DNA from 3 places in the Agromyces sp. NPDC055658 genome. Region 2 is predicted to be linked to each of the others. Evidence: predicted binding sites of a transcription regulator. Region 2 holds the regulator's gene; each other region holds the start of a gene.
What was found. Region 2 encodes HrcA, which represses chaperone genes, less so after heat shock. Its sites were predicted from a motif close to TTNGCACTCGNNNNNNNCGAGTGCNAA; they were not measured.
Positions count from the first base shown of each region.

Region 1: a site for HrcA is predicted at 2,861-2,887, ahead of groES (co-chaperone GroES). Genes of this name have one in related genera too.
Region 3: a site for HrcA is predicted at 1,118-1,144, ahead of groL (chaperonin GroEL). Genes of this name have one in related genera too.

Region 1 covers NZ_JBSHHD010000071.1:167-4,662, forward strand. The annotation lists gene ACWGPE_RS18390 (ABC transporter substrate-binding protein) at 1-1,170, opposite strand, end outside; gene rarD (EamA family transporter RarD) at 1,416-2,354, opposite strand; gene groES (co-chaperone GroES) at 2,473-2,769, opposite strand; gene ACWGPE_RS18405 (THUMP-like domain-containing protein) at 2,962-4,161, shown strand; partial or broken gene ACWGPE_RS18410 (hypothetical protein) at 4,208-4,496, opposite strand, start outside.
Region 2 covers NZ_JBSHHD010000020.1:59,101-71,844, reverse strand. The annotation lists gene dnaJ (molecular chaperone DnaJ) at 1-649, opposite strand, end outside; gene hrcA (heat-inducible transcriptional repressor HrcA) at 698-1,720, opposite strand; gene ACWGPE_RS11275 (DUF4870 domain-containing protein) at 1,907-2,311, shown strand; gene ACWGPE_RS11270 (DUF4870 domain-containing protein) at 2,425-2,808, shown strand; gene hemW (radical SAM family heme chaperone HemW) at 2,854-4,092, opposite strand; gene ACWGPE_RS11260 (DUF1990 family protein) at 4,095-4,745, opposite strand; gene lepA (translation elongation factor 4) at 4,777-6,651, opposite strand; gene ACWGPE_RS11250 (sensor histidine kinase) at 6,729-7,979, shown strand; gene ACWGPE_RS11245 (response regulator) at 7,976-8,596, shown strand; gene ACWGPE_RS11240 (alpha/beta fold hydrolase) at 8,599-9,357, shown strand; gene guaD (guanine deaminase) at 9,536-10,891, shown strand; gene rpsT (30S ribosomal protein S20) at 11,069-11,329, shown strand; gene holA (DNA polymerase III subunit delta) at 11,566-12,588, opposite strand; gene ACWGPE_RS11220 (ComEC/Rec2 family competence protein) at 12,614-12,744, opposite strand, start outside.
Region 3 covers NZ_JBSHHD010000014.1:26,675-39,418, forward strand. The annotation lists gene groL (chaperonin GroEL) at 1-1,073, opposite strand, end outside; gene ACWGPE_RS08585 (DUF3048 domain-containing protein) at 1,273-2,325, opposite strand; gene ACWGPE_RS08590 (cold-shock protein) at 2,476-2,679, opposite strand; gene ACWGPE_RS08595 (LytR C-terminal domain-containing protein) at 2,890-3,435, opposite strand; gene ACWGPE_RS08600 (DUF3263 domain-containing protein) at 3,463-3,759, opposite strand; gene msrB (peptide-methionine (R)-S-oxide reductase MsrB) at 3,951-4,352, shown strand; gene ACWGPE_RS08610 (nitroreductase family protein) at 4,349-4,897, shown strand; gene ACWGPE_RS08615 (DMT family transporter) at 4,881-5,909, opposite strand; tRNA gene ACWGPE_RS08620 (tRNA-Thr) at 5,911-5,983, opposite strand; gene ACWGPE_RS08625 (DsbA family protein) at 6,095-7,027, opposite strand; gene ACWGPE_RS08630 (ABC transporter ATP-binding protein) at 7,309-8,409, shown strand; gene ACWGPE_RS08635 (DUF4032 domain-containing protein) at 8,531-9,850, shown strand; gene rlmB (23S rRNA (guanosine(2251)-2'-O)-methyltransferase RlmB) at 9,927-10,970, opposite strand; gene cysS (cysteine--tRNA ligase) at 10,967-12,397, opposite strand; gene ispD (2-C-methyl-D-erythritol 4-phosphate cytidylyltransferase) at 12,438-12,744, opposite strand, start outside.

The DNA of each region.
Region 1 (4,496 bases), on a different contig from region 2:
GGCGAGGAGCTTGGCCGCCGACTCGAAGTCGGTCACCTTCTCGCCGCCGCCGGTCGTGCCGGAGATCTGCGTCAGGTAGTCGGCGATCGACTGGCCGCTCGTGTCGTTGGCCGCGTAGGCCGCGAGCGCGAACAGCACGATGTTGTCGTACGACTCCGCCGCGTAGGTGAAGTCGGTCAGGCTCGGGTCGATCTCCTTCAGGCGCTCGGTGAAGTCGCCGAGCGAAGCGAGGTCGAGACCGGGCGTGGTCGCCTTCGAGCCGGCGATGAGGCCGGGAGCGAAGTCCGCGCTGTAGTCGAGACGGTTGCCGTCGGTGAGGTAGATCTTGTCACCGGGGAAGCCGCCGCCGACGAGGTCGGGGATGATGACCTTCGCCTCGTTGAACGAGATGATCACGATCGCGTCGGGGTTCTGCGCCGTCACGTCGCCGATCTGGGTCGAGAAGTTCGTGTCGCCCGTGTTGAACGACGACTCCGCCACGACCTCGCCGCCGGCACCCTCGAACGCGTTCTTCGTCGCCTCGGCGAAGCCCGTGCCGTAGGCATCGTTCTGGTAGATGATGCCGAGCGTCGAGTTGCCGTCTTCGGCGGCCAGGTTGCCGAGCACCTCGCCCTGCAGCAGGTCGGAGGGAGCGGTGCGCCAGTAGAGCCCGTTGTCGTCGATGGTCGACAGGTCGAGACCCGTGTTCGACGGCGACATGAGCACGACGCCCGCGCTCGTGACCTGCTCGTAGATGTTGCGGGTCGTCGCCGACGCCGCAGCGCCCGAGATGGCCGAGACGCCGCCCGAGAGCAGGTCGGTGACCGAACCCGTCGCGACGTCGACCGTGCTGTCGCCCTCGTCGCGGAGGGTCAGCTCGATGTTGATGCCGAGGTCGGCGGCGTTGATGTCGTTGACCGCGAGCTGGGCAGCCGCGATCTGGGGCGGGCCGAGCACCGCGAGCGTGCCGCTCTGCGGTGCGAGCTGGCCGACCTTCAGGGTCAGGTCGCGCTCGCCGGCCTCGATCGGCTGGGCATCGCCGGTGTCGGCGGGCTTCTCGCTCTCGGTCGACGACGGTGACCCGCCTGAGGTGCACGCGGTGAGCAGGAGGGTGCTGACGCCGACGATGGCGAGACCCGTCCAGGCTGCGCGCGCAGAACGCTTGGCCGAAGCCTTCGCGAAGACGCTCATGTTGCTCCTTGGGACTGAAGGAATTCGTTACACAATCAAGCGTCAGTCCTGACGCCGTTGATTGACAGTATTGCGGGCCCACCGCGGAAACAAGTCACCGCGGTCACAACCCGGTAACACCGGCCGGATCGTTACCGGGTCGACACCTGCGCGGCCTCCGACGCACGGAATCCGCGTCATGCGGTGTCATCCGCTGCGGATTCCGCCGTTCGGGACTCCGGCCGCCGAAGGTCCGCCGAAGTCCGTCAGACGGGCTCGGCGACGATCCGTCGCGCCGCACGGCCGCGACGCACGAGGTCGACGGTGAGCACGGCGAGCGCGACCCAGACGAGGGCGAACCCGATCCACCGCTCGGGCGGCATCGGCTCGCCGAGCACCGCGACGCCGACGATGAACTGGATGAACGGCGCGAAGTACTGGATGAACCCCATGTAGATGAGCGGCAGCCGCCGCGATGCCGCGGCGAACAGCAGCAGCGGCACCGCCGTGACGACGCCGGCGAGCGAGAGCAGCACCGCGTGCCAAGCCCCCTCGGTGCCCATCGTGAGACCTTCGGTCGCGGCGATCCACCACAGCTGCGCGGCAGCGACGGGCGCGAGCCAGAGCGTCTCGAGCGTGAGGCCCGACACGGCGTCGACCCTGGGGCCGACGCGCTTCTTGATGAGCCCGTAGAACCCGAACGAGAACGCGAGCAGCAGCGCGATCCAGGGGAACTGCCCGTGCCCGACCGCGAGCACGACGACCGCGACGATCGAGATGCCGACGGCCACCCACTGCGTCGGGTTGAGGCGCTCGCGCAGCACGAGCACCCCGAGGAAGATCGTCACGATCGGGTTGATGAAGTACCCGAGGGATGCCTCGACGACCTGCTCGTTCACCGCCGCGTAGACGTACGTCTCCCAGTTGACGAAGATCAGGGCGCCCGCCGCGGCCATCGTGAAGAGCACCCGGCGGTTGCGCAGGAGCGCGACGAACTTCGACCATCCGCGGGTGACGGTGATCAGCAGGGCGCAGAAGACGAGCGAGAGCAGGATGCGCCACGCGACGATCTCGACCGACCCGGTGGGTGCGAGCGCGATGAAGTAGATGGGGAGCACGCCCCAGAGCAGGTACGCGGAGATCGCGTAGCCGAGACCCGCTCGGCTGATCGCGCCGTGATCGGCGTGGGCTGAGCGGGAATTCACCGATCCAGCCTACGCCCGGCGGGCGACACCGCCGTTTCGGGGCACCCTTCGGGCCCCAGGAACGCCGAACGGCCCGGATACCGAGGCATCCGGGCCGATCGTGAAGGTTTCGGGTCGCTCAGCGAACGACGACCGCGAGCACGTCGCGGGCCGAGAGCACGAGGAAGTCCTCGCCACCGAACTTGACCTCGGTGCCGCCGTACTTCGAGTAGATGACCTTGTCGCCGACCGCGACGTCGAGCGGAACGCGGTTGCCGTTGTCGTCGATGCGACCGGGACCGACGGCGACGACCTCGCCCTCCTGCGGCTTCTCCTTCGCAGTGTCGGGGATGACGAGACCCGACGCGGTGGTCTGCTCGGCCTCGACCTGCTTGATGACGATGCGATCCTCGAGCGGCTTGATGGAAACCGACACGGTTACCCCTTTTCTAGACGAATGCCGTCTTTTGACGAAAGACTGGTTAGCAGCCTCGGAGCGAGAGTGCTAAGCCGAGTCTAGGCGCGTTCTGGCACTCGTGCAACGTGAGTGCCAGCGCCGTTCACGCGCGGCGAACACGAGCGACCGACGCGGCCGTGCGGGCCGCTCGTCCGGTGCTAGCGTTGCCGGGTGGAACGCTCCGACCTCGTCGAACTCCTCTCCCCCGAAGGCCTGCGCCTGCTCGACGAGCTGCCCGAGTGGGACTCGAAGGCCGACATCGTGAAGACCGTGGCCGAGCTGCGCCGGAGGGGCTACGCCGCCGGCCTCGTCGCGGCCGTGCTCAGCCAGTCGAAGCTGCGCGCGAAGGCTGCCGCGAAGTTCGGCCCGTTCGCCGCGCGCATGCTGTTCACCGAGCCCGGCCTCGAGCAGGCCACCCGGCTCCAGGTCGCCGCCCTCCACGCTGGTCGCTTCTCGCGCGCGGGCGTCCGCCACGTCGCCGACCTCGGCTGCGGCATCGGCGGCGACGCTTTGGCCATGGCCGCGATCGACCTCGAGGTCACCGCGGCCGAGGCCGACGAGGTCACCGCGGCGATCGCCGCCTACAACCTCACCCCGTTCCCCCAGGCGCGCGTCCTCCACGCTCGTGCCGAGGACGTCGCGCTGGGCGGCATCGACGGCGCCTGGCTCGATCCGGCGCGGCGCACCACGGCGGGCGGCACCACGACCCGCATCGCGGATGCCTCGGCGTACTCGCCGAGCCTGGACTTCGCCTTCGGGCTCGCCGAGCGGATGCCCGTCGGCGTGAAGCTGGGCCCGGGCACCGATCGCGAGGTGATCCCCGCCGGTGCCGAGGCGCAGTGGGTCTCGGTCGACGGCGACGTCGTCGAGCTCGCCGTCTGGCTCGGCGTACTCGCCCGACCGGGCGTCGGGCGATCTGCGCTCGTCATCCGCGGCGATGCCGCACACGAACTCGCCGCCGCGGCCGACAGCGAGGACGCCCCCGACGGCCCGCTCGGCGACTATCTCTACGAACCCGACGGTGCGGTCATCCGCGCACGGCTCATCGGCGATCTCGCGCGCGAGCACGGCGCCTGGATGCTGAGCCCGGGCATCGCGTACCTCACGGCCGACACGGCGTTCGACTCTCCGTTCGCCAGGGGCTTCCGCGTGATCGAACGGCTGCCGGCCGACGAGCGGGGCCTGCGCCAGGCGCTGCAGTCGCGCGGCGTCGGCACCGTCGAGATCAAGAAGCGCGGTGTCGACGTCGATCCGGCGACGCTGCGCACGCGGTTGAAGCTGCGCGGAACGGAACGGGCGACGATCGTGCTCACCCGCGAGCAGGGCCGGCACGTCGCGCTGCTCGTCGAACGGCTCGAACCCGCCGTCTGAGGCGCGCCCCGCGCAGGAGGACGGGTCTCGACACCCGCCGCGACGCTCAGACCGGCAGGGCGCCGAAGACGATCGCGTAGTAGCCGATCCAGACCGCGGAGAAGACGAGCCCGGCGAGCCCGGTGCCGATGCCCACGAAGGCGAGCGCGCGCCCGTGCTCCTCACGGCGCAGGCCCAGCACGCCGAAGACGATCGCGGCGATCGAGAGCGGCAGCATCCAGCCCACGAAGAGCGACGCCGCCGCGCCGATCACACCCGTGACGGCGGCCACCCAGCTGTAGGCCCGGCGCTGCTGCTCCTCTTCGATCTCGATGGACTCGGCGGTGTCGTAGCCG
Region 2 (12,744 bases):
CCGTGTCGACGCCCGCAGGGATGTCGACCGGCACCGTACGACGTGCGCGCACGCGCCCCTGGCCCTGGCAGGTGATGCAGGGCGTGGCGATGATCGTGCCGTAGCCGCGGCAGGTGCCGCACGGGCTCGAGGTCATCACGTTGCCGAGGAGCGAGCGCACCTGGCGCTGGATCTGGCCGCTGCCGTGGCAGATGTCGCACGTGACGGGCGAGGTGCCCGGCTGGCAGCACGACCCCTGGCAGGTCTCGCAGCGCACGGCCGTGTCGACCTCGATGTCGCGATGGGTGCCGAAGATCACCTCGTCGAGGCCGACCTCGACGCGGATCAGGGCGTCCTGGCCGCGCTCACGACGCGACCGCGGGCCACGGCTCTGCTGGCCGGCACCGAAGAACGTCTCGAAGATGTCGCCGAAGCCGCCGAAGTTCTGGCCGCCGAAGCCGCCCTGGCCGCCGCCGAGGTCGTACTGCTGGCGCTGCTTGGGGTCGCTCAGCACGTCGTACGCGTGGGTCACCTCTTTGAAGCGCTCAGATGCCTCGGCGCCCGGGTTCACGTCGGGGTGGAGTTCTCGCGCGAGGCGGCGGTACGCCTTCTTGATCTCGTCGGGGGTGGCGTCGCGGGAGACGCCGAGGACCTCGTAGTGGTCGGCCACGGAGGGCTTGTCCTTTCGGTTGCGCCGGTCGGTTCGGACGGCGGCTGGTCAGTTCTCGCCGAGCGTGCGGGAGAGGTATCGGGCGACGGCGCGGACGGCCGCCATGCTGTTGGAATAGTCCATTCGGGTCGGCCCGACGACGCCGAGGCGCGAGATGTCGCGCCCGGGGATCTCGAACGCACTCGACACGATCGACGTCTCGCCGAGGCCGAACGAGGCGTTCTCTCGGCCGATGCGAACGGCGACGGCGTGCTCGTCGGTCGCCATCTCGCCGAAGAGCCTGAGCAGCACGACCTGTTCCTCGATCGCCTCGATCACCCCGAGGATCGACCCGGCGAAGTCCTGTTCGGTGCGCACGAGGTTCGCGGCACCCGCGACGACCAGCCGGTCGCTGCGCTGCTGGCGCGCCTGGTCGGCGAGCGTCGCGGCGAGCGTGTGCAGCACCGCGGCGTGGCGCCGGTCGACGACGTCGAGCTCGCCCGACAGCAGCTCCGAGGCATCCGTCATCGTGGTGCCCGCGACGAGCTCGTTGAGGCGGTGCCGGAGCGACGCGAGCGTCTCGTCGTCGACCGGTTCGGCGAGTTCGGCGAGCCGCTGCTCGACCTGGCCGGAGTCGGCGATGAGGATGCAGAGCACGCGGGAGGGTGCGAGCGCGACGAGCTCGACGTGACGCACCCGTGCACTCGAGAAGCTCGGGTACTGCACGACCGCGAGCTGCTTCGTGAGCTGGGAGATGAGGCGAACGGTGCGGGCGAGCAGTTCGTCGAGGTCGCTCGACTCGCCGAGGAAGGTCTCGATCGCCTGCCGCTGCGCCGAGCTCAGCGGACGCACGTCGGTGAGCTGGTCGACGAAGACGCGATAGCCCTTGTCGGTCGGAATGCGGCCCGACGACGTGTGCGGCGCCGCGATCAGCTCCTCCTCTTCGAGGAGTGCCATGTCGTTGCGGATGGTCGCGGCCGAGACGCCGAAGGCGTGGCGTTCGACGATCGTCTTCGAGCCGACGGGTTCGCGCGAGGCGACATAGTCCTGCACGATCGCGCGGAGCACCGCGAGACTGCGTTCGGAGACCATGGCCCTCGCTTCCTCTGCACGGCTTGGCACTCGATCGATCGGAGTGCCAATCATATCGCGACATCCCGTGACCCGGCCGTTGCCGCGGTCCCACCGGGGCGCTACCGTATGGATGTTCCGCGCGCCGCCCCCGTTCCCGCGGCCCGCGCCTCCACCCGACCGTTCCCGCCCCCGAAAGGCATGCCCATGAGCGACTCCGCACCGCCGCCCCCCGCCCCCGAGCCGCAGCCGGCCGCCCCCCTCGCCCACGACCAGGACGTGCTCTGGGGCTCGCTCGCCCAGCTCGGCGGCATCGTCGGCCCGCTGCCCTCGCTCATCATCTGGCTCGTGTTCAAGGACCGCGGCCCGTTCACGAACGTCGAGGCGAAGGAGGGCCTCAACTTCCAGATCACGGCGATCATCGCGTACGTCGCGATCGTGATCGTGAACATGGTGCTGGCCCTCGTGACCTTCGGGTTCTGGGGGTACGTCGGGTGGCTCCTGCCGACCGCGCTCTGGGTGACCGTCGTCGTGTTCTCGATCCTCGCGTACCTCAAGGCGAAGGACGGCGTGCACTACCGGTACCCCTTCGCCATCCGCCTCATCAAGTAGCCGGTTCGACGACGCATTGCCGAGCGCGCCGCGGGAACTCTTCCGCGGCGCGCTCGTCTGTGCCAGCATGACAGCGACCCGCCGCCGCCCGGCGGCCCGATCAAGGAGAGACCATGTCCGAGGGCACCCCGCCACCTCCCCCGCCCGTGAACCCCTACGAGCAGAACCAGCCGCTCAGCCCGTCCGACGAGAAGCTCTGGGCGACGCTGATCCAGATCGGCGGCATCATCTTCGGCGTCCTGCCGTCGCTGATCGGCTACCTCATCCTGAAGGACAAGGGCCCGTTCGTCCGCGGCCACGCGGCGACGGCGCTGAACTTCCAGATCACGCTGCTCATCGCCTATGTCGTCGGCTGGATCACCGCGTTCATCCTGATCGGATTCATCATCCTCGCCGCGGCGTGGATCTGCTCGATCGTCTTCGGCATCATCGCCGCGATCGCGGCGAACAAGGGCGAGCCGTACGTCTACCCGATCGCGATCAAGTTCGTCAACTGAGCTCGTCCGCACCGGTTCTCGATCCGCGCCCCGCGTCGTCGGGCGCTACTCGACCACCGGAGCGTCGAGCAGCCGCCGCACCACCGCGTCGGCGAGGAGCCGCCCCTTCCGCGTGAGCGTCAGCACGCCGGAGAGGGCGGCTCTCGCGTCGACGAGGCCGTCTGCGATGAGCCCGGCGACCGCATGACGGCCGCCGGTGTGCAGCGAGGCGAGCTCGAGCCCCTCCCGGATCCGCGTCACGAGCAGCACGCGCTCGGTCTCGCGCGTCGGTCCGTCGAGCACTTCGCGGCCCACGGCGGGCGAGATGCCCTTCGCGAGGCGTTCGGCGTACGCCGAGGGATGCTTCGCGTTCCACCAGCGCACGCCGCCGACGTGGCTGTGCGCGCCCGGGCCGACGCCCCACCAGTCGTCGCCCCGCCAGTACCCGAGGTTGTGGCGCGACCGGTGCCGGGTGCCGCGCGCCCAGTTGCTGACCTCGTACCAGTCGTAGCCGGCCGCGGCGAGCGACTCGTCGGCGAGCTCGTACATGTCGGCCTCGAGGTCGTCCGACGGCGTCGCGAGCTCACCGCGGCGGATCTGCCGGGCGAGCTTCGTGCCGTCCTCCACGATGAGCGCGTACGCGCTCAGGTGGTCGGGGCGCTGCGCGATGGCGTGCTCCAGGCTGCGCCGCCAGTCGTCGAGCGACTCCCCCGGCGTGCCGTAGATGAGGTCGAGGCTGACGTCGAGCCCTGCGTCGCGGGCCCACTCGACGACCTGCGGCACCCGCTCGGGGTCGTGCGTGCGGTCGAGCGCCGCCAGCACGTGCGGAACCGCCGACTGCATGCCGAACGACACGCGCGTGAACCCGCCGGCCGCGAGCTCGTCGAGCTCTCGCCGTCCGACCGAGTCGGGATTCGCCTCGGTCGTGACCTCGGCGCCGGGCGCGAGGCCGAACTCGTCGCGCACGGCGCCGAGCATCTCGACGAGGTCGGCGGCGGGCAGGAGGGTGGGCGTGCCGCCGCCGAAGAACACGGTCTCGACCGGGCGGGAGGGGACTTCGGATGCCTCGAGCACGCGCCGCGACATCCTGATCTCGTCGATCGCCTGGCCCGCGTAGTCGGCCTGCCGGGCGCCGCGCAGCTCGTCGGACGTGTACGTGTTGAAGTCGCAGTACCCGCACCGCACCCGGCAGAACGGCACGTGCACGTAGACGCCGAACGCGCGGTCCGCGGCGCCCGCGGCCGCCTGGGCCGGCAGCAGGCCGTCGGCCGGAGCCGGTTCGCCGAGCGGCAGCGCCGAGCCCACGCCTACACGCCGCCGGCGGGGTGGAGCGCCCGCAGCTCCCTGCGGGTGAGCTCGCGACGACGACGACGGGTGGACGGCGAGAGCACGGCGCGCACGCCGCCCGCGGTCGCGAGGATCGAGCGGATGGTGAGCCACACCGTGTCGTCGTCGCGGTGCTCGAGGATGAACGACTCCTCGCCGGTCTCGGCGCCGTGCGCCGTCGTTCCGTAGGCGAAGCCGATCCGGTTCGGTTCGTCGATCACGTAGACGACGAGCACGGGGGTCTTCGCCGTGCCGAACCGCCGCTTGTGCTCGAGCGTCGCGGTCATGCCCGCGGCGATGTACGGGGTGCCGTCGGCGCCGAACCGGTCCTCCGTGCGGGGCGCGGGCTGGTCGGCGAGCGGGGCGCCGGTCGGGTCGAACACGATGCCGGGGTACTGGGCCCCGGTGCCGGCCGACACGTCGGCGATCGTGAACCCGGCTCCCCGTTGGATGCCCCACGTCATGAGCGCCTCGGCCGAGCGGTCGAACCGCTCCTGGCCCGAGCCGAGCCGTACCGCGTCCTCGGCGGGCCGGAGGCCCACCGGCGGGTAGCGGAGGAAATCGGGGTCGAGCGTGGCGCCGATCGCCCCGTAGGTGACCGACTGGTCGGTGAACGTGCTTCTGCGAGTCATCCGTGTTCCTTCGCGCGCGGCGGGCCGCGCGCTACTTCTTGGCGTCCTTCTTGGTCTCGGTGTCGCCCGACAGCGCCGCGATGAAGGCCTCCTGCGGGACCTCGACCCGGCCCACCATCTTCATGCGCTTCTTGCCCTCCTTCTGCTTCTCGAGGAGCTTGCGCTTGCGGGTGATGTCACCGCCGTAGCACTTGGCGAGCACGTCCTTGCGCATCGCACGGATCGACTCTCGCGCGATGATGCGCGCACCGATCGCGGCCTGGATCGGCACCTCGAACTGCTGGCGGGGAATGAGCTCGCGCAGCCGACCGGTCATGAGCACGCCGTAGGCGTAGGCCTTGTCGCGGTGCACGATCGCGCTGAAGGCGTCGACCTGCTCGCCCTGCAGCAGGATGTCGACCTTCACGAGGTCGGCCGCCTGGTCGCCGACCGGCTCGTAGTCGAGGCTCGCGTACCCGGCCGTCTTCGACTTCAGCTGGTCGAAGAAGTCGAAGACGATCTCGCCGAGCGGGATGTTGTACCGGATCTCGACGCGGTCCTCGCCGAGGTACTCCATGCCGAGCAGGCTGCCGCGGCGCGACTGGCAGAGCTCCATGATCGTGCCGACGTACTCCTTCGGGGCGAGGATCGCGGCCTTCACCATGGGCTCGCGCACCTCGGCGATCTTCGCGCCCGTCGGGAACTCGCTCGGGTTCGTGACGGTGACGGTCTTCTTGTCCTCGGTCGTGACCTCGTAGACCACGCTCGGCGCCGTCGCGATGATGTCGAGCCCGAACTCGCGGCGCAGCCGCTCGGTCACGATCTCGAGGTGGAGGAGGCCGAGGAAGCCGGCGCGGAACCCGAAGCCGAGCGCGACCGACGTCTCGGGCTCGTACACGAGCGCCGCATCGGAGAGCTTCAGCTTGTCGAGCGCCTCACGCAGCTCGGGATAGTCGCTGCCGTCGATCGGGTAGAGACCCGAGAACACCATCGGGAGCGGCTCGGTGTAGCCGGCGAGCGCCTCGGCGGCGGGCTTCACCGCCGTCGTGATCGTGTCGCCGACCTTCGACTGGCGTACGTCCTTCACGCCGGTGATGAGGTAGCCGACCTCGCCGACGCCGAGGCCCTTGGTGGGCGTGGGCTCGGGCGCGGAGACGCCGATCTCGAGGATCTCGTGCGTCGCGCGGGTCGACATCATCTGGATGCGCTCGCGCGGGTTCAGCTGGCCGTCGACCATGCGCACGTAGGTGACGACGCCGCGGTAGCTGTCGTAGACCGAGTCGAAGATCATCGCACGGGGCGCCGCGTCGGCGTTGCCGACCGGCGCGGGGATGCGCTCGACGACCCGGTCGAGCAGCTCCTCGACGCCGACGCCCGTCTTTCCGGAGACCTTCAGCACGTCGTCGGGCGAGCCGCCGATGAGGTCGGCGAGCTCGCGCGCGTACTTCTCGGGCTCGGCCGCCGGAAGGTCGATCTTGTTGAGCACTGGGATGATCTCGAGGTCGTTCTCGAGCGCGAGGTAGAGGTTCGCGAGGGTCTGCGCCTCGATGCCCTGGGCGGCGTCGACGAGCAGGATCGCCCCCTCGCACGCGGCGAGCGAGCGCGAGACCTCGTACGAGAAGTCGACGTGGCCGGGGGTGTCGATCATGTTGAGCGCGTACGCACGGCTCTCGCCCGAGGCATCCTCGACCTGCCACGGCATGCGCACCGCCTGGCTCTTGATCGTGATGCCCCGCTCGCGCTCGATGTCCATGCGATCGAGGTACTGCGCCCGCATGTCGCGATCGGACACGATGCCCGTGATCTGCAGCATGCGGTCGGCGAGCGTCGACTTGCCGTGGTCGATGTGCGCGATGATGCAGAAGTTTCGGATCAACGCGGGGTCGGTGGCGGCGGGCACCGGCGGGTTCACAGCTCTCGGAGACATCCTGTCGATTCTCCCATGATTCGGCTTCCGACTTTCGACGGATGCCTCGCGGCGGGCGCCGCGGCTACGCTCGCAGCATGAGCGCGACCCTGCCGAACCCGTCGCGCGGGGCCGAATCGGCGCTGCGCCCGGTGTTCATCGCGCTTCGGCTCGGCCTGCACCTGCTCGTCGTCGGGCTCACGCTCTTCGTCATCGTGCGGGCGCTCATCTCCGACGACACCGACGAGGTGCCGATCACGGTGCTCGCGATCGCGTTCCTCGCCTGCTACGGCGCGGGGGTCGCGACGGCGCACCGGCACCTGCCGACGTGGGCGCGCGTCGTCTGGCTCGTGATGCTCCTCGCGCTCTGGGTCGCGATGTCGGCGCTCACCCCCGACGCCGCCTTCCTCGCCTTCCCGCTGTTCTTCCTCGAGCTGCACGTGCTCGCCGCGCCGATCGCTGTGCCGCTCGTCGTCGTCACCTTCGGCCTCTCGGTCTGGGGCACGGCGAGCCACCTCGGCTACGAGGTCGGCTCGATCCTCGGACCGCTGATCAGCGCGGGCGTCGCGATCGTGATCGGCCTCGGCTACCGCGCGATGGCGCAGGAGACGAGGGAGCGCCAGGCGCTCATCCTCGACCTGATCGCGACGCGCGAGGAACTCGCGGCCGCGAGCCACGAGGCCGGCACGCTCGCCGAGCGCGAGCGGCTCGCCCGCGAGATCCACGACACCCTCGCGCAGGGACTCTCGAGCATCCAGATGCTGCTGCATGCGGCCGAGCGGGACGTCTCGGACGAGAGCGTGCGTCAGAAGCTCGTGCTCGCCCGCGAGACCGCGGCCGAGAATCTCGGCGAGGCGCGCCGGTTCATCCGCGAGCTCACCCCGCCGTCGCTCGACGAGCAGACGCTGCCCGCCGCGCTCCGCCGGCTCGCCGAGGCCGTCGACGACCAGGCTCACCAGTCGGGCGCCGACACGCGCGTCGAGTTCGCGACGAGCGGCGACCCGGTCGTGCTGCCGATGGCGGTCGACGCGGCGCTGCTGCGGATCGCCCAGGGCTCGCTCGCGAACGTCGTGAAGCACGCCGACGCCCGCACGTGCTCGCTCACGCTGACCTACCTCGGCGACGAGGTCGCGCTCGACATCGTCGACGACGGCATCGGCTTCGACGTCGAGGCCGTCGCCCGACGCGCCGCGGCAGCCGCCGCGGACGGCACGACGGCCGCTGCCGGCGAGTACGGCCTCCGTTCGATCCGGCGGCGCGCCGAAGAGCTCGGCGGCCGATCCGACGTCGAATCCGCGCCCGGCGAGGGCACGGCGCTGTCGATCCGCATCCCGGTGGTGCCAGCATGATCCGGCTGCTGCTCGCCGACGACCACCCGGTGGTGCGGGCGGGCATCCGCGCGATGCTCGAACGCGAGGTCGATCTCGAGGTCGTCGGCGAGGCGTCCTCGGCCGAGGACGCGGTGCGTCTCGGCCGGAAGGGCGTCGACCTCGTCCTCATGGACCTCCAGTTCCCCGGCGCGATGCAGGGTGCGGAGGCGACCCGCCGGCTGCGCGCCGAGCCCGACGGACCGAGGGTGCTCGTGCTCACCAACTACGACACCGACGCCGACATCCTCGGGGCGATCGAAGCCGGCGCGAGCGGCTACCTCCTGAAGGACGCACCGCCCGAGACGCTCATCGCGGCCGTGCGCGCCGCCGCAGAGGGCGATCGGGCGCTCGCACCGGAGCTCGCCGCGAAGCTCGACGCCTCCCGCGCCACGGGCGAGCGCCTGACGGTGCGCGAGGCCGAGGTGCTCGCGCTCGTCGCCGAGGGGCGCACCAACCGCGAGATCGGCAAGTCGCTCTTCCTCAGCGAGGCGACCGTCAAGTCGCACCTCGTGCACATCTTCACGAAGCTCGGCGTCGGCTCGCGCACCGCGGCCGTCGCCCGGGCTCGTGAGATCGGGGCGATCAGGGCGGGGTGAGCATGGTCGGCGCCCGCATCGTGCTCGTGCACGGCATCCGAACCTCGGCCACGATGTGGCGGCGGCAGGTCGCCGCGCTCACGGCGCACGGCGTCGACGTCGTCGCGGTCGACCTGCCCGGGCACGGGTCGCGCATGGCCGAGGAGTTCTCGATCGACGCCGCGATGGCGGTGATCGAGGAGGCGCTGAACCCGCCGCAGACCGATGGGACGGCTCCGGATGCCGCGCCGCCGCGTCTGCTCGTCGGCCTCAGCCTCGGCGGCTACCTGTCGATCGAGTTCGCGGCGAGGCATCCGGATCGTCTCGACGGCCTCGTCGCGGCCGCGTGCGGGACCGTGCCTCGCGGGCCAGGTCTCGCCGCCTACCGGTCGATCGCCGCGGCCATCGCCCGTCTGCCCGATCGCGGACGATGGCTGAACGACGCGACCGCCGCCCTCTTCCTCGCGCCCGACGCGCTCGCCGATGTGGTCGCAGGCGGCGTCGCACTCGACGTGATGGCCCCCGCGCTCGCGGCCGTCGGGCACCTCGATCCGGTGGCGGCGCTCGACGCCGTCCGGGTGCCGATCTGGTTCGTGAACGGACGCTACGACCACTTCCGGCTGCAGGAACGGCGGCTGCTGCGCGCGGCGCACGACGCTCGGCTCGTCGTCGTGCCCGGGGCGACCCACCTCGTGAGCCTGACCGCGGCCGACGGCTTCACCGCGGTCGTGCTCGGCGCCGTCGCCGAGCTCGAACGGCGCGCCGCCGCCCGGCACCGCTGACCCGTTCGACCCGAAATGCTTGCCCTCCGCAGGCAACCGACGTAGCGTGTCGTCGGCGCATCGTTCGCATGGATAACCGATGCGCTGCAGATTCAGTGTCGAACCATGCATCGGTCAGGCAACGCCGGCCGGTGCCTCGATACGCATCAGCTGGCGGGGCCGAAAGGTGGTCCCAACGATGGTTCCCTCCCAGCTCTACCGTGCGACCGTCGTCGACACGCCCGTCAGCCCGTTCGAGGGCGGCGAGGCGCGCTACGACGCCGACAGTGCGATCGTCGTCGAAGGCGGCGTCATCCGCTTCCGCGGCGCATTCGACGAGGCATCCCGGCGGCACCCCGACGCGACGGTCGTCGACCTGCGCGACGGCGTGCTGCTTCCCGGGCTCGTCGACACGCACGTCCACTTCCCGCAGCTGCGTTCCATGGCGGGGCTCGGCCTGCCGTTGCTCGACTGGCTCGACCGGTACACCCTGCCCGAGGAGACGCGGTTCGTCGACGACGCGTACGCGCGCGAGGTCGCCCCGCAGTTCCTCAACGCGCTCGCGGCGGCCGGCACGACGAGTGCGCTCGTGTTCGGATCGCACTTCGCCGGCGCCATGCGCGAGTTCTTCGGCGCGGCGTCGTCGTCGGGCCTGCGCATCACGAGCGGGCTCGTCGTCGGCGACCGGATGCTGCTCGACGGGCTCTACACGACGCCCGAGCGAGCGCGTGAGGACGCGGCCGCCCTCGTCGAGGCATGGCACGGCCGGGGCCGCCTGCGCTATGCGGTCACGCCGCGGTTCTCATTGTCGGCGTCCGACGACCTGCTCGCCGCGTGCAGCGACACGTTCGCCTCGCGCGACGACCTCTGGTTCACCTCGCACCTCAACGAGAACCCCGCCGAGGTCGACACGGTCGCGAGCCTCTTCCCCGACCGCCGCGACTACCTCGACACGTACGATCACCACGGGCTCGTGAACCGCCGTTCGGTCTTCGCGCACAGCGTGCACTCGACGGTGCCCGAACTCGCCAGGATGGCGGAGGCGGGCGCCTCGGTCGCGCACTGCCCGACGTCGAACTCGGCGCTCGGCAGCGGGCTGTTCCCGTTGCGTCGCCATCTCGACGCCGGCGTGCGCGTCGCGCTCGGCACCGATGTCGGGGCCGGCAACGGGTTCAGCCTGTTCAAGGACGGCATCCAGGCGTACTTCATGCAGATGCTGCTCGGCCCCGACGGCGTGCAGCTCGAGCCCGCGCATCTCCTCTACCTCGCGACGCTCGCCGGAGCCGAGGCCCTCGGGCTCGACGGTGTCGGCCATCTCGGCGTCGGCATGCAGTTCGACGCGATCCACGTGCGCCCGGCGCCGGGCTCGGCGTACGACATCGTGCTGTCGCGCTCGGAGTCGGCGGGCGACGTGCTCGCTCGCACGTTCGCGCTGGCGACCACCCATGATGTCGCTGCGACATGGGTCGGCGGCGACCTCGTGCACGCGCGCTCGTCGGTCCTCGGCGACGAGGGCGCCTCGGCCATGACCGACCCGGTTCCGCTGCACGGGTGATGCCGGCGGTCGGATCGTCCTGCGACCCGCCCGGCAGTCCCGCTTTGGTGGGCCGCCGGGCGAACTGGTAGTGTTGTGTGTTGGCTTCCGTGTGGGTCCCACCCCGCACGAGACGCCGTGGCGGCCCCTCTACCGTTCACGGCACCTCCCGTACCCGCACGAACGAAAGAATCACACGTGGCAAACATCAAGTCGCAGATCAAGCGCATCCGCACCAACCGCAAGGCCGAAGAGCGCAACAAGGCCGTCAAGAGCGAGCTCAAGACCGTCGTGCGCGCCGCCCGCGAGGCCATCGCCTCGGGCGACAAGGACAAGGCCACCGCCGCCGTGCGCGTCGCCTCGCGCAAGCTCGACAAGGCCGTGTCGAAGGGCGTCATCCACCAGAACCAGGCCGCGAACCGCAAGTCGGCGATCGCCAAGCAGGCCGCCGCGCTCTGATTCTCAGCAGTTTCGCATGAAGGCCCCGCTTCGGCGGGGCCTTCGTCGTCTCCGGGACGGCTCGTGGCCGGCCGTGCTCACCTCATCGCCGCACTCCTTCGAAGGCCAGCCATGCGGCCCGACACCTCGACGCCCGACACTCGACGCTCGAACTCGAGTGCACTTCACGCCTCGAATCGGGCGACGACGGCGCCCCGATACGCGAGGCCTCACGCTTCGGTGCGGGCTCGGAGCGACTAGCGGCGACCGCGGGCGGCGATGACGCCGACGAGGCGCTCGAGTGCGAACACGGGGTCGCGTTCGGCGCCCTTGACCGCTGCGTCGGTCGCGGCGAGGGTCTCGATCGCGACACCGAGGCCCTCGTCGGTCCAGCCGACGAGGTCGCGACGCGCTCGGTCGACCTGCCACGGCGCCATGCCGAGGGATGACGCGAGCTGAGCGCCGCCGCCGCGCGAACCGGACACCTTCGCCATCGTGCGCAGCTTCATCGCGAACGCCGCGACCATCGGCACCGGGTCGGCGCCGCTGTCGAGCGCGTGCCGGAGCGCGATCAACGCCTCACCGTGGCGCCCGGCGATCGCGGCATCGGCGACGGCGAACGCGTTCGTCTCGACCCGACCGCCGTAGTAGCGGGCGACGACCGCCTCGGAGATGTCGCCGGGAGCGTCGGCGATGAGCTGCCGGCACGCGGCCGAGAGCTCGCGGAGGTCGTCGCTGAACGCCCCGACGAGAGCCCGAAGGGCGCCCGGCGCGATCTTGCGGCCGGCCGCTCGGAACTCCGCCGCCGCGAAGTCCTGCTTCTCGGAGTCCTTCTTCAGCTCGGCGCAGACGATCTCGATGCCGCCGCCGGTGCCCGCCCGGATCGCGTCGAGCAGCTTCTTGCCGCGCATCCCGCTTCGATGGCGCAGAACGAGCGTCGTCGAGTCGGCCGGCTGCTCGAGGTAGGCGAGCGCGTCGAGCAGGAAGTCGTCGCTCGCCTTCTCGACCACACTCACCCGGATCAGTCGAGGTTCGCCGAAGAGCGACGGGCTCGCGAGCGTGAGCAGCTCGCCCCGCCGATACCCGTCGGCCTCGAGGTCGCTGACCTCGAGCGCGGGGTCTTCGGCCCGCAGGAAGTCGCGGAGCAGGCCGATCGCGCGTTCAGCGAGCACGTCTTCGGCACCGGTCACGAGCACGATCGGCGCAGGTCGAACGGCGTGCCAGGCGAGTTGCGGGATCGCGACATTCGAACGCGCCGAAGCGCCACCGCGTGCTGCCACCCGTGCCTCCGTTCCGCGCTCCAGTCTACGGGCGGCCACCGACCCCGCCCGCCCGTTCGCTCCAGACCGCGAAGCCGCCGGCGGTCGCGTCGACTGCGATCGATCCCATCTCGTCGGTGCGCAGCGCCGTCGTGCCGGCCAGCTCGAGCAGGTCGA
Region 3 (12,744 bases), on a different contig from region 2:
TAGTCGGAGTCGGTGTTGTCGATCTCCTTGCGGATCTGCGCGACGCGGCCGGCGATGGCCTCCTCGTCACCGGCACCCTCGACGATGGTCGTCTCGTCCTTGGTGATGATGACCTTGCGGGCCTGGCCGAGCAGGTCGAGGGTGACGTTCTCGAGCTTGAGGCCGACCTCCTCGGAGATGACCTGGCCGCCGGTGAGGATCGCGATGTCCTGGAGCTGCGCCTTGCGGCGGTCGCCGAAGCCGGGAGCCTTGACGGCGACCGACTTGAAGATGCCGCGGATCTTGTTCACGATCAGGGTCGCGAGCGCCTCGCCGTCGACGTCCTCCGCGATGATGAGCAGCTGCTTGCCGGTCTGGATCACCTTGTCGACGATGGGCAGCAGGTCCTTGATGTTCGAGACCTTGCTGTTGACGATCAGGATGTACGGGTCTTCGAAGACCGCCTCCTGACGCTCGGGGTCGGTGACGAAGTACGCCGACAGGTAGCCCTTGTCGAAGCGCATGCCCTCGGTCAGCTCGAGCTCGGTGCCGAAGGTGTTCGACTCCTCGACGGTGACGACGCCCTCCTTGCCGACCTTGTCGATCGCCTCGGCGATGAGCGCACCGATCTGCTCGTCGGCGGCCGAGATCGAGGCCGTGGCGGCGATCTCTTCCTTCGTCTCGACGTCCTTCGCGTTCGCGAGGAGCTCGGCCTCGACGGCCTGGACGGCCTTCTCGATGCCGCGCTTCAGCGAGATGGGGTCGGCGCCTGCGGCGACGTTGCGGAGGCCCTCGCGGACGAGCGCCTGAGCGAGGACGACCGAGGTCGTGGTGCCGTCACCGGCGACGTCGTCGGTCTTCTTCGCGACCTCCTTGACGAGCTCGGCGCCGATCTTCTCGTACGGGTCGTCGAGTTCGATCTCCTTGGCGATCGAGACGCCGTCGTTCGTGATCGTGGGGGCGCCCCACTTCTTCTCGAGCACGACGTTGCGGCCGCGCGGGCCGAGGGTCACCTTGACCGCGTCGGCGAGCGTGTTGAGGCCGCGCTCGAGGCCGCGGCGGGCCTCTTCGTCGAAAGCAATGATCTTTGCCATGTGTGTCTCTCGTCCCTTCTCGGACGTCTTCAAAGATTCGTGGTTTAGCACTCAAAACGAGTGAGTGCTAAGACGATTCTGGCACTCTCGTGCTGGGAGTGCAAGCGAGCACCGGACCCTTCCGCACGCTCGCGGCGAACACCCGCCGCTGCGTGCGCGGCGGTCCGAGACCTCCCGGATGCCTCGTGGCCGGCGCCGTTCAGGGCGCGAACTTCACCGAACCCGACTTCGGCACGAGTTCGATCCAGGTGTTGCCCGGCGCGAGCCGAAGCGGCGACCCGTCGTCGGCGGTGAGCACGATCGGCGCCGCCTGCGAGTCCTTCTTCCAGGTTCCGTGGGCGGTGCGCCCGGCGCTCGAGACCCACACCTCCCCCGAGCCGACCATCACCGTCTTCGGCACCTCGCCGTATCGCCAGTCGATGCCGACCCGCATCGTGACGACATTCGTCGCACGGACGCGTTCGCCGCCCTCCTGCGTGTCGGCCCGCCCCTCCTGCGAGCGGAGCCAGCTCGAGGTGCCCGCGTCCCAGTCCCACGAGGGGTTTCGGGCATCGGAGAACACGAGCGCGATCTTCGAGGTCGGTGCCGCCTTCAGGGCGGGGTCGGCGAGCGGGTCGGCCGTGCCGTACGCGAACTGCACCGGCGGCGGATCGAGCTTCGCGTTGCGCCCGACCGCCTCCTTCGAGCGCAGGATCACGTCGTGCGGTCCCGGCCGCTCGTCGGCGCGGTGGAAGAGACCGGTGTCGTCGTAGTCGAACACGATGTTCTTGAGCGGGGTCGCCATCATCATCGCGACGAACTGGTCCTGCCCGCCCGAGTACGCGATGATGCCGCCGAGCGGCGTCACGATGTCGGGATCCATCGGCCGGATCGACCGGACCGGTCCCACGCTGTCCGGCACGTCCGAGTGCCAGACCGCGACGTAGCGGGTGATGCCGCCCTCGACGAGCTCCTCGAAGACGAGGTCGGTGCGGTTGAGCGCGATCTGCGGCCGCGCCTCCTCGTGGTCGTCGATCTTGACCGCGAGCGACGGGTGCGCGGGCGCCGCGGGGTCGGTCGTGGTGCCGCGCAGCGGCGAGAACGAGACCGCGACGGGCTGCGACGTCCCGACCGGCCGCGGTTCGGCCGACGGCGTCGGCGCCTCGGTCGGTTCGGGCGGTGACGACTGGCACGCCGCGGTGACGAGCACCGCCGCGGCGAGCACGAGGACGGCGATCGCACGTCTCGCGCCCGGGCGGACCCCCTTGACCATGCCGTCATCGTAGCCATCGCCGGGCTTCGCCGGCCGGGATGCGGCCCGGGACACGCCGCGCCCGCCGCACGTCGCCGGGTCGCGCGACGAACCCCACGAACACCGAACGCGCCGCCGATCGGCGACGCGTTCGGGACGCTCGGATGACGCTCAGGCGGGACGCACCGCCTCGGCCTGCGGCCCCTTCGACCCGGTGCCGACCTCGAAGACGACCTGCTGGCCCTCTTCGAGCACCTTGTACCCGGCCATGTCGATGGCCGAGTAGTGGACGAAGACGTCCTGGCTGCCGTCGTCGACGGTGATGAAACCGTATCCCTTTTCAGCGTTGAACCACTTGACGGTTCCGTTCGCCATGCGTTGCTCCCATAACTGCAGTGTGTCGATCAGCACGTGCCTGTCGCCTGTACCGGGCCGGCTCAGTCGATGCACTGGCACGAGCCCCGAGGGGGCGCCTGCACAGCGCGGGCGCGAGCGACCAATTCCAGATACTCACAGACCCGACATCCCGCGCACAAGGGGTCCGATGCAACGAATGGTCGCAGAATGGCAACGATTCGCGGGCGATCAGCCGGCGGACGCCTCCGCGTAGTCGGAGCCCAGGACGAGGACGAGCGGCGTGCCCGTCTCGGCGAAGCTCTCCGACAACCGGACGTCGGCTTCCGGCAGGAGTCCGGCGACCCCGCGCGCCGCGCCCTCGAGGTCGGGTGTCGCATAATAGACGACCGTCTCCGTGATGTCGTTCTCGCTGGCGTTCGCGGTGGCGCCCACCGTGACCCCGCCGGCCGTCAGCGTCTCGCTCGCCTTCGCCGCGAGGCCCGCCGTCGAGGTGCCGTTGAGCACCGTCACCGGCACCGGTGCGATCGTCGGCGGGGCCGTGGCGGCGGGCGACGCCGACGCCGTCGCAGCGGGCCCGCCGCCCGAGATGTCGAGGCGGTCGTTGAAGATCATGACCCCCGCGATGCCGATGCCGGCGAGCACGACGGTCGCGAGCGCCGCCCAGCCGAACCTGATCCACTTCGCACCGCGGCGGGCGGGAGCGCGATGCGCGCCGACGCGGTCGATGCCGTGCGGGATCGAGTCGAAGCGGTCGCGGGGGAACTTCTGCGCCATGGGGTCCAGATCGGGGTCGGGGCCGGCTCAGTCGAGCGGTCGGCCGAGGGAGAGCGAACGTTGCGATCTCGCCGCGCGGCGTGCGGACCGCAGGCGTTGCAGTCGCTTGACGAGCATCGGGTCGTGGCGCAGCGCCGCCGGCGAATCGATGAGCTCGCCGAGGATCCGATAGTAACGGGCGGCCGAGATGCCGAACTCGTCGCGGATCGCCTCGGCCTTGCGGGCCGGCTGCTGCCACGCGCGCGCCTCGAAGGCGAGCACGCGCAACTGGCGATCGTCGAGCGGGGCGTCGTCGGGGCGGTGCGGCACGCGCTCGGCGCTCATCCGGTCCTCCCGTCGCGCGAGCCGGGCGGCCCGCCTGCAGCACATCCTAGGCAACGCTCGCCGAGAGGCCGCCGCATGGCGGCGTGTGTCACCGCGGAACAGCCGGGCCGCTCGCGGCGTTGCATCCGATGTCGTCGCCGCCCCTGAGAACTGCGACGATGGAACCGACCCCGTGAACGAGAGGAGCGCCCATGTCACACCCGGTGCAGAAGAGCGATGAGGAATGGCGCGCCGAGCTCGACCCCGCACGGTACTCGGTGCTCCGTGAGGCCGCGACCGAGCGGCCGTGGTCGGGCGAACTGCTCGACGAGGAGCGCGCCGGCGTCTACACCTGCGGCGCATGCGGTGCCGAGCTCTTCAAGAGCGGCACCAAGTTCGACTCGGGGTGCGGCTGGCCGAGCTTCTACGAGTCGGTGCGGCCCGAGGCGGTCGAGCTCATCGAGGACCGCACCCTCGGCATGGTGCGCACCGAGGTCCGCTGCGCGGCGTGCGGCTCGCACCTGGGGCACGTCTTCCCCGACGGGTTCGGCACGCCGACCGGCGACCGCTACTGCATGAATTCGCTCGCGCTCGGCTTCACGCCCGAGCAGTGACGACGGATCCGGCACGCCGGGCGGCGCTCCTGCGCCGCTCGGCACCCAAGGTGACGGAGGCCGCGCCCGACGACGCCGAGCTGCTCGTGCTGCTCGAGGCGGCGGAACGGGTCGCCGATCACGCGGGCCTCCGTCCGTGGCGGACGATCGCCCTGCGCGGCGACGCGCGGAGGCGGCTCGGTGCCGCACTCGTCGAGGCATCCGGTCTCGACGGCGCGGCCGCCGACAAGCTCGCGGCCAAGCCGTTGCGCGCCCCGCTCCTCATCGCGCTCGTCGTGCGCCGCACCTGGCACCCGAAGGCTGCCGACTGGGAGCAGGACGCCGCGGCGGCCGGCGTCGCGCACATGCTGAGCCTCCTGCTCGACGAGGCCGGCTGGGGCGTCATGTGGCGCACCGGGCCGTATACGAGGCATCCGGCCGTCGCCGACATGCACGGCCTCGCGCCCAACGAGCAGCTGCTCGGCTGGCTCTACGTCGGCGGCCGCGACGGCGAACGGGCGCCGAGGGGCCCGGCCAGGCCGCCGCAGTTCAGCTCGATCGATTGACCGCGTCGGGGCGCTCGACGACGTCGGAGCGGTGCCGGTGGCGCGACCACCGGATCGATGCGACCGCGACCGCGGCGAGCGCGAGGAGGGTGCCGCCGATCGTCGCCGCGTCCACGGCGCGTCCGGTCGGCAGGAAGAGGTCGAGCGCGAGCGCGCCCGCGAGCTGTCCGGCGACGCCGCACAGCGCGAGCAGGAGCACGCCGACGACGCGCACGACGAGCGCCTGGCCCGCGATGAAGATGCAGCCGATCGCCCCGCCGGCGTAGAGCCACGGTTCGGTCGGCAGGCGTTCGGGCCAGCCTGCGGCGACGCCGTGCACGACCGCCGCCGCGACGAGAGCGACGGTGCCGACCGCGAAGTTCACGAACGCCGCCGTCAGCGCGCTCGACGCCTCGGCCTTGACGCGGCCGTTGACGGCCTGCTGCCACGAGACGGCGAGGCCGGCCGCGAACGGCAGCAGCATGACGACGAACGGCACGTCGTGGGCGAGCTGCGCCGAGACGGCCCAGGCGATCGCCGCGAGGGCGAGGACCGCGCCGAGCACCCGGGTCGGCGAGAGCGGCCTCCTGCCGCCCGGGCCGAGGCCCGCGAGGTCGAACACGATCCCGCCGATCGTCTGGCCCGCGACGATCGCGACGGTGAACATCGCGACGCCGAGGAGCCCCGCCGACAGGCCCTGGGTCGTGACGAACCACGCACCGCTCAAACCGCCGAGCACCATCCACCAGGCGAGCCGGCGCGCGCCGAGCGCGGCGATCACCCGCCGGAGGCCGACCCGACCCGGACGCCACACGCAGAGGGCGACGGCGAGGATCACGAGCCCCGACCCGAACGAGATCGCGGCGGCCGTGAACGCGTCGTCGAGGTCGGCCGCGAGCGCGCCGTTGACCCGCGACTGCAGGGCCGTGAACGCCCCGAACACGATCGCCAGCGCGATGGCGATCCAGCGCGGCATGCGGGTGCGTTCGGCGTGCTGGTGGTGCTCGTGCACGTCGGCGGGATGCTCGGTCAAGAGCCGACTGCGGGACTTGAACCCGCAACCCCCGTATTACAAGTACGGTGCGCTACCAATTGCGCCAAGCCGGCATGGCCCGACCGGTGCGGGCCCCGACAATCCTACTCGGAGCCCGGCCGCCGGTGCGCGGAGACGACGAAGGCCCGGCGACGCGCGCCGGGCCTTCGTGCGATCGCGATGGGTCAGCCCGCGGGCGTGGGCGTCGGGGTGGGCGACGGGGTCGAGTTCGACTCCGAGAACGCCTCGCCGGTGGCCTGCAGCACGAACGACTGGAACTCGGCCGGGTCGGTGAGCGAACCCTGGTACTGCTTGCCGTTCACGAGCACCGTCGGGGTGCCCTTGATCGACTCGAGCTCCGAGTTCGGCACGGGCTGGGTGAGCGCGCGGGTCGTCGCCTCCTGCACCCACGACTTGAACTGGGTCTCGTCGATGCACTTCTCGATCGTCGACGTCGACTTGGCACCCGACTGCGACACGAACTCCTTCAGCTGGTCGTTCGTGAGGCCGTCGCTGCCCTCCTCGGGCTGGTTCTCGAAGAGCAGCGCGTTGAAGTCGAGGAACGCCTCGGGCGAGGTGTCGGCGACGCACGCCGCCGCGTTCGCGGCGCGCAGCGAGTACTGGGTGCCGTTCGATCGGTTCGTGAGGATCGCGAGCGGGTGCACCTCGAGCGTCGCCGCCCCCTGCTCGACCATCGTGCTGATCGCTTCGCCGTTCGTCGTCTCGAACTGGCCGCAGAAGGGGCACAGGTAGTCGACGTAGACGACGATGTTCGCGACCGTGCCGCTGTCGTCCTGCTCGGTCGGCTTGGGCGTCGCACCGGCTGCCAGCGCCGGGGTGTCGACCGGCGTGATCGTGCCGTCGGCCCCCGTGAGCACGATGCCGTCGCTCGCCATGTTGGCGGGGCCGGGGCCGGCCGGCTTCACGCTGTTGAAGATGAGCGTGCCGACGAGCGCCGCGATCGCGATGACCGCCACGATGATTCCGCCCTGGATCAGCACCTTGTTGCGGCGGTCGCGCTTCTTCTGCGCCTCGCGGAGCTCGCGCGCCTTCTCGCGCGCGGCCTCCCGCTGCTGGTTACGGGTGGGGCGTGGCTGGTTGGATCCGCCGTTGCTCATCGATGGTCACTCCGGTCGCTGTGTGGGCACGCCGAAACAGGGGGGCGCACGTGAACACGATAGTAGGAACGGCATCTGGGAATCACCCGAACCCCGGCTGGACATCGCGACGACGGTCCGGCGGTCCGCCCCGAGAGGTCCGTGCGAGGCATCCCCGCGAATTCCTCCGTGGTCGGGAGCCTCTGCCGCGCGTGCGATACTGAGGAGGCGTCACCGTCGACGCGCTTCCATTCACAACGGATCGTCCGGCACGTACCTGCCGGTGAAGGAGAGAAATCAACATGGCGTCAGTCACGTTCGACAAGGCCACCCGCCTCTACCCGGGCGGCACCCGCCCCGCGGTCGACCAGCTCGACCTCGAGATCGCCGACGGCGAGTTCCTCGTGCTCGTCGGCCCGTCCGGCTGCGGCAAGTCCACGTCGCTCCGCATGCTCGCCGGCCTCGAAGAGGTCAACGACGGCAACATCTTCATCGGCGACCGCAACGTCACCGACGTCCCCCCGAAAGACCGCGACATCGCGATGGTCTTCCAGAACTACGCGCTCTACCCGCACATGACGGTCGCCGAGAACATGGGCTTCGCGCTCAAGATCGCGGGCGTCGGCAAGGACGAGCGCGCTGCGCGGGTCCTCGAGGCCGCGAAGCTGCTCGACCTCGAGCCCTACCTCAGCCGCAAGCCGAAGGCCCTCTCTGGCGGCCAGCGCCAGCGCGTCGCGATGGGCCGCGCGATCGTTCGCCAGCCCCAGGTCTTCCTCATGGACGAGCCGCTCTCGAACCTCGACGCCAAGCTCCGCGTGCAGACCCGCACCCAGATCGCGTCGCTCCAGCGCCGGCTCGGCGTCACGACCGTCTACGTCACGCACGACCAGACCGAGGCGCTCACGATGGGCGACCGCATCGCGGTCCTGAAGGACGGCCTGCTCCAGCAGGTCGGCACCCCGCGCGACCTGTACGAGAAGCCGAACAACGTGTTCGTCGCCGGCTTCATCGGCTCGCCCGCCATGAACCTGTTCCACGCCGACCTCGTCGACTCCGGCGTCAAGTTCGGCACGGCTGTCGTTCCCGTCGACCGCGACGTGCTCGCCGAGGCCAACGGGGCTGTCGCCACGATCGGCGTGCGCCCCGAGGACATCGTCGTGTCGGCGACCCCGGGCGAGGGCCTCGAGGTCGACGTCGACCTCGTCGAGGAGCTCGGCGCCGACGGCTACCTCTACGGCCACTCGACCGTCGAGGGCAAGCGCACCGACATCGTCGCGCGCGTCGACGGCCGCCTGCACCCGAACGCCGGCGACAAGGTCTACCTCACCGCGACGCCGAACCACGTGCACCTCTTCGACGCCGAGTCGGGCGACCGCCTCGGCAACAAGGCCGTCGTCAGCTGACGCGCCTCACGACGATCGATGCCGGTCGGGCCCTCGGCCCGGCCGGCATCGTCGTCTCCGGCGGCGCCCCGCCCGAGGCATCCCGTTTCTGCAACCGCCGCAGGGCTGCAAGGATCGACATATGAGCGGTTCCCTCTCGATCACCTCGGCCATGACCGACCCGGCGCTCCTCGATCTGCCGTGGGACCTCCCGCTCGAGTCATGGCCGTCCGACGCGATCGCCGCGCTGCCGAAGGGCATCTCGCGGCACCTCGTGCGCTTCGCCCACCTCGGCGGCCACGTCGTCGCGATCAAGGAGACGACCGCCGAGATGGCGCGGGGCGAGTACGAGATGCTGCGCACCCTGCAGCGGCTCGAGATCCCCTGCGTCGAACCGGTCGCGGTCATCACGAACCGCACCGACGACGAGGCCGAGGAGCTCAAGCCCGTGCTCGTGACGCGGCACCTGCGGTTCTCGCTGCCGTACCGGGCCCTGTTCTCGCAGACGCTGCGACCCGACACCGCGACCCGGCTCGTCGACGCCCTGGCGGTGCTGCTCGTGCGGCTCCACATCGTCGGCTTCTTCTGGGGCGACGTGTCGCTCTCGAACACGCTCTTCCGCCGTGACGCCGGCGCGTTCGCCGCCTACCTCGTCGACGCCGAGACCGGCAAGCTCTTCGAGGGCGGCCTCTCGAACGGCCAGCGCGAGAACGACCTCGAGATCGCGCGCGTGAACATCGCCGGCGAGCTGCTCGACCTCGAGGCCGGCGGCAAGGTCGCCGACGAGCTCGACCCGGTGCGCATCTCGAACGGCATCGTCGACGCCTACCGCAAGCTCTGGGGCGAGCTCACCGGGCCGGAATCGTTCCCCGGCGCCGAGCGCTGGCGCATCACCGAACGCGTCAACCGCCTCAACGAGCTCGGCTTCGACGTCGAAGAGCTGGCGATCAAGACGGATGCCTCGGGCACGACGGTCCGCATACAGCCGAAGGTCGTCGACGCGGGCCACCACCAGCGGCGCCTGCTGCGCCTCACCGGCCTCGACGCGGGCGAGAACCAGGCCCGCCGGCTGCTCAACGACCTCGACTCGTACCGCGCGGCGTACGGCAAGGCCGACCTCGACGAGGAGATGGTCGCGCACGAGTGGCTCATGCGGGTGTTCGAGCCGGTGGTCCGCGCCATCCCGCTCGAGCTGCGCCGCAAGCTGGAGCCGGCCGAGGTGTTCCACCAGCTGCTCGAGCACCGCTGGTTCATGGCGCAGCGCGCCGGACACGACATTCCCCTCGCCGAGGCCGTGACCTCGTACGTCAACGAGGTGCTGCGGCACCGCCGCGACGAGGCGACCGTGATCGACCCGCCGACCGGATCGATCACGGCGGCGATGGACGTCGTGCCGACCGAGACGGCTGCGATCAGCGCGATCGACCCCGACGACGAGGACGACTGGCGGCTGAAGGTCTGACGCACGGGCGTCGCGCCCGCGGGTCGGCGCCCGCGGGGGTCGGCGCCCGTGGGTCGGTCGCGCGGCGGCGCGCTCGCTACTCGGCGGCGCGCAGCTTCGCGATCTCGTAGAGCGTGACCGATGCGGCGATGCCCGCGTTCAGCGACTCGGTCGAGGCGCTGATCGGGATCGACACGATCGCGTCGCACGTCTCGGCGACGAGGCGCGAGAGCCCCTTGCCCTCGCTGCCGACCACGATGACGATCGGGCGATCGGCCCAGCTGAGGCCCGGCAGCGACACGTCGCCGTCGCCGTCGAGGCCCAGCACGAAGACACCGCGCTCCTTGAGGCTCTTGAGCGTCTGCGTGAGGTTCGCGGCCATCGCGACGGGCACGCGAGCCGCGGCGCCCGCGGAGGTCTTCCACGCCGCCGAGTTCACGCCGACCGAACGGCGCTGCGGCACGATGACGCCCTGGCCGCCGAACGCGCCCGTCGACCGCAGGATCGCGCCGAGGTTGCGCGGGTCGGTGACGCCGTCCAGGGCGACCAGCAGCGGCGTCTCGTCGCGGGCGATGACCTCGTCGAGCAGTTCGATCGGGTGGGCGTACTCGTAGGGCGGCACCTTGAGCGCGAGGCCCTGGTGCACGCCGCCGTCGCCGGCGAGCCGGTCGAGCTCGGGCCGCATGACCTCGAGGATCGGGATGCCGCGGTTCGTGGCGAGCTTGACGGCCTCTTTCACCCGGTCGTCCATCTCGACGCGGGCGGCGATGTACAGCGTCGTCGCGGGAATGCGGGTGCGCAGCGCCTCGACGACCGAGTTGCGGCCCGTCACGATCTCCGACTCGTCGCCGGACTTGGCGCGGCGCGATGCGCCCGAGGCGCCGCGGGGCGCGCTCGCGCCCCGGCCCTGACCTGCGACCTTGCCGGCCGGCTTGCCCTTGCCGCCGGCCGCGGCGTAGCGCTCCTGCGCCGCCTTGCGCTTGCCGGCGGGGTGCCAGGCGCGATCCTCCGCCTTCGGGGTCGGGCCCTTGCCCTCGAGCGCCTTGCGCCCGTGCCCGCCGGTGCCGACCTGCTTGCCCGCCGCGCCCTTGCCGCCCTTGCGTACGGCTCCGGCGCGTGACTTGCCGCTGCTGCCCTTCATGATCCCAAGCTCCAATGCGTGCCGGTCTGACTGTCTTCGATGGTGATGCCCGCCTCGGCGAGCTCGGTGCGGATGCGGTCGGCGGTCGCCCAGTCCTTCGCGTCGCGCGCTGCGCGGCGGTCGTCGATGAGGCGTTCGACGAGCGAACCGAGGGCGGATGCCGCGGGGCCGGCGTCGGCCGTGGCCCAGTGCGGGTCGCGGGGATCGATGCCGAGCACCTCGACCATGGCGCCCACCTGCCCGTGGGCGACGGCGGCGTCGTGCAGTTCTTCGTCGTCGAGCGCCTGGTTGCCGGCGCGCACCGTGTCGTGCAGCACGGCGAGCGCCTGCGGAACGCCCAGGTCGTCGTCCATCGCCGCGGCGAACGCTTCGGGGACCTCGGGCGCGCCGACGCCGACGAACCGGGTGCCGGCGAGTCGGCGTTCGACGCGCTGCAGGAACGTGCGGATGCGATCGACGGCGGCCTCGGCCTCGGTGAGCGAGCCCGGCGAGTAGTCGAGCGTCGAACGGTAGTGGGCCTGCCCCAGCAGGTACCGCACGGCGAGCGGAGAGGCGAGGCTCAGGAGCTCGGCCGCGTAGACCGAGTTGCCGAGCGACTTCGACATCTTCTGCCCGCCGATGTTCACGAGGCCGTTGTGCACCCAGTAGCGCGCGAACGCCTGGCCGGCCGCGGTCGACTGGGCGAGCTCGTTCTCGTGGTGCGGGAAGCGCAGGTCGAGGCCGCCCCCGTGCACGTCGAACTCGTCGCCGAGGTAGCGCGCAGCCATCGCCGAGCACTCGATGTGCCAGCCGGGCCGGCCCACGCCCCAGGGCGAGCGCCAGCCCGCGGACTCGGGCTCGCCGGGCTTGCGTCCCTTCCACAGGGCGAAGTCGCGGGGGTCGCGCTTGCCGCGCGGGTCGGCGTCGGCCGCGGCCTCCATCTTGTCGCGCGACTGACGCGTGAGCTCGCCGTAGGCGGGCCAGCTCGAGGTGTCGAAGTACACATCGCCCGAGTCGTCGGCGGCCGGATAGGCGTGCCCCGATTCGATGAGGCGGGCGATGAGCTCCTGCATCTGCTGCACGCTCGCCGTCGCCCGCGGCTCGTACGTCGGCGGCAGGATGCCGAGCTGCGCGTAGCCCGACGTGAACTCGAGCTCGATGCGGTAGGTGAGGGCCCACCACTCCTCGCCCGAGCCCTGCAGCTCGCGGTGCGCGGCGTCGAGGATCTTGTCGTCGATGTCGGTGACGTTGCGCACGAAGACGACCTCGTTGCCGCGATAGGCGAACCAGCGCCGCATGATGTCGTAGACGAGCGCACTGCGGAGGTGCCCGATGTGCGGGCTCGACTGCACCGTCGGACCGCAGACGTACATGCCGACGCGCCCCTCGCGGAGGGGCACGAAGTCGCGCAGCGCCTGGGCCTTCGAGTCGTAGAGTCGCACGGTCACCCGCCAAGCCTACCGGCGGGGGGCCCGAACGTCGTGCGGCTCAGGCGGGCAGGATGAGCGCGGTCGCGATCGCCGCGACCCCCTCGCCGCGCCCGGTGAAGCCGAGCGCGTCGCTCGTCGTCGCGGCGACGCTCACGGGGGCGCCGAGCACGCGGGAGAGCAGCGCCTCGGCCTCGGCGCGACGCGGCGCGAGCTTCGGCCGGTTGCCCACGACCTGCACCGTGACGTTGCCGATGACGAACCCGGATGCCTCGACGAGGCGCCGCGTCTCGGCGAGGAATACCTCGCCGTGGGCGCCGGCGAAGCGCGCGTCGGCCGTGCCGAAGATCTTGCCGACGTCGCCGAGG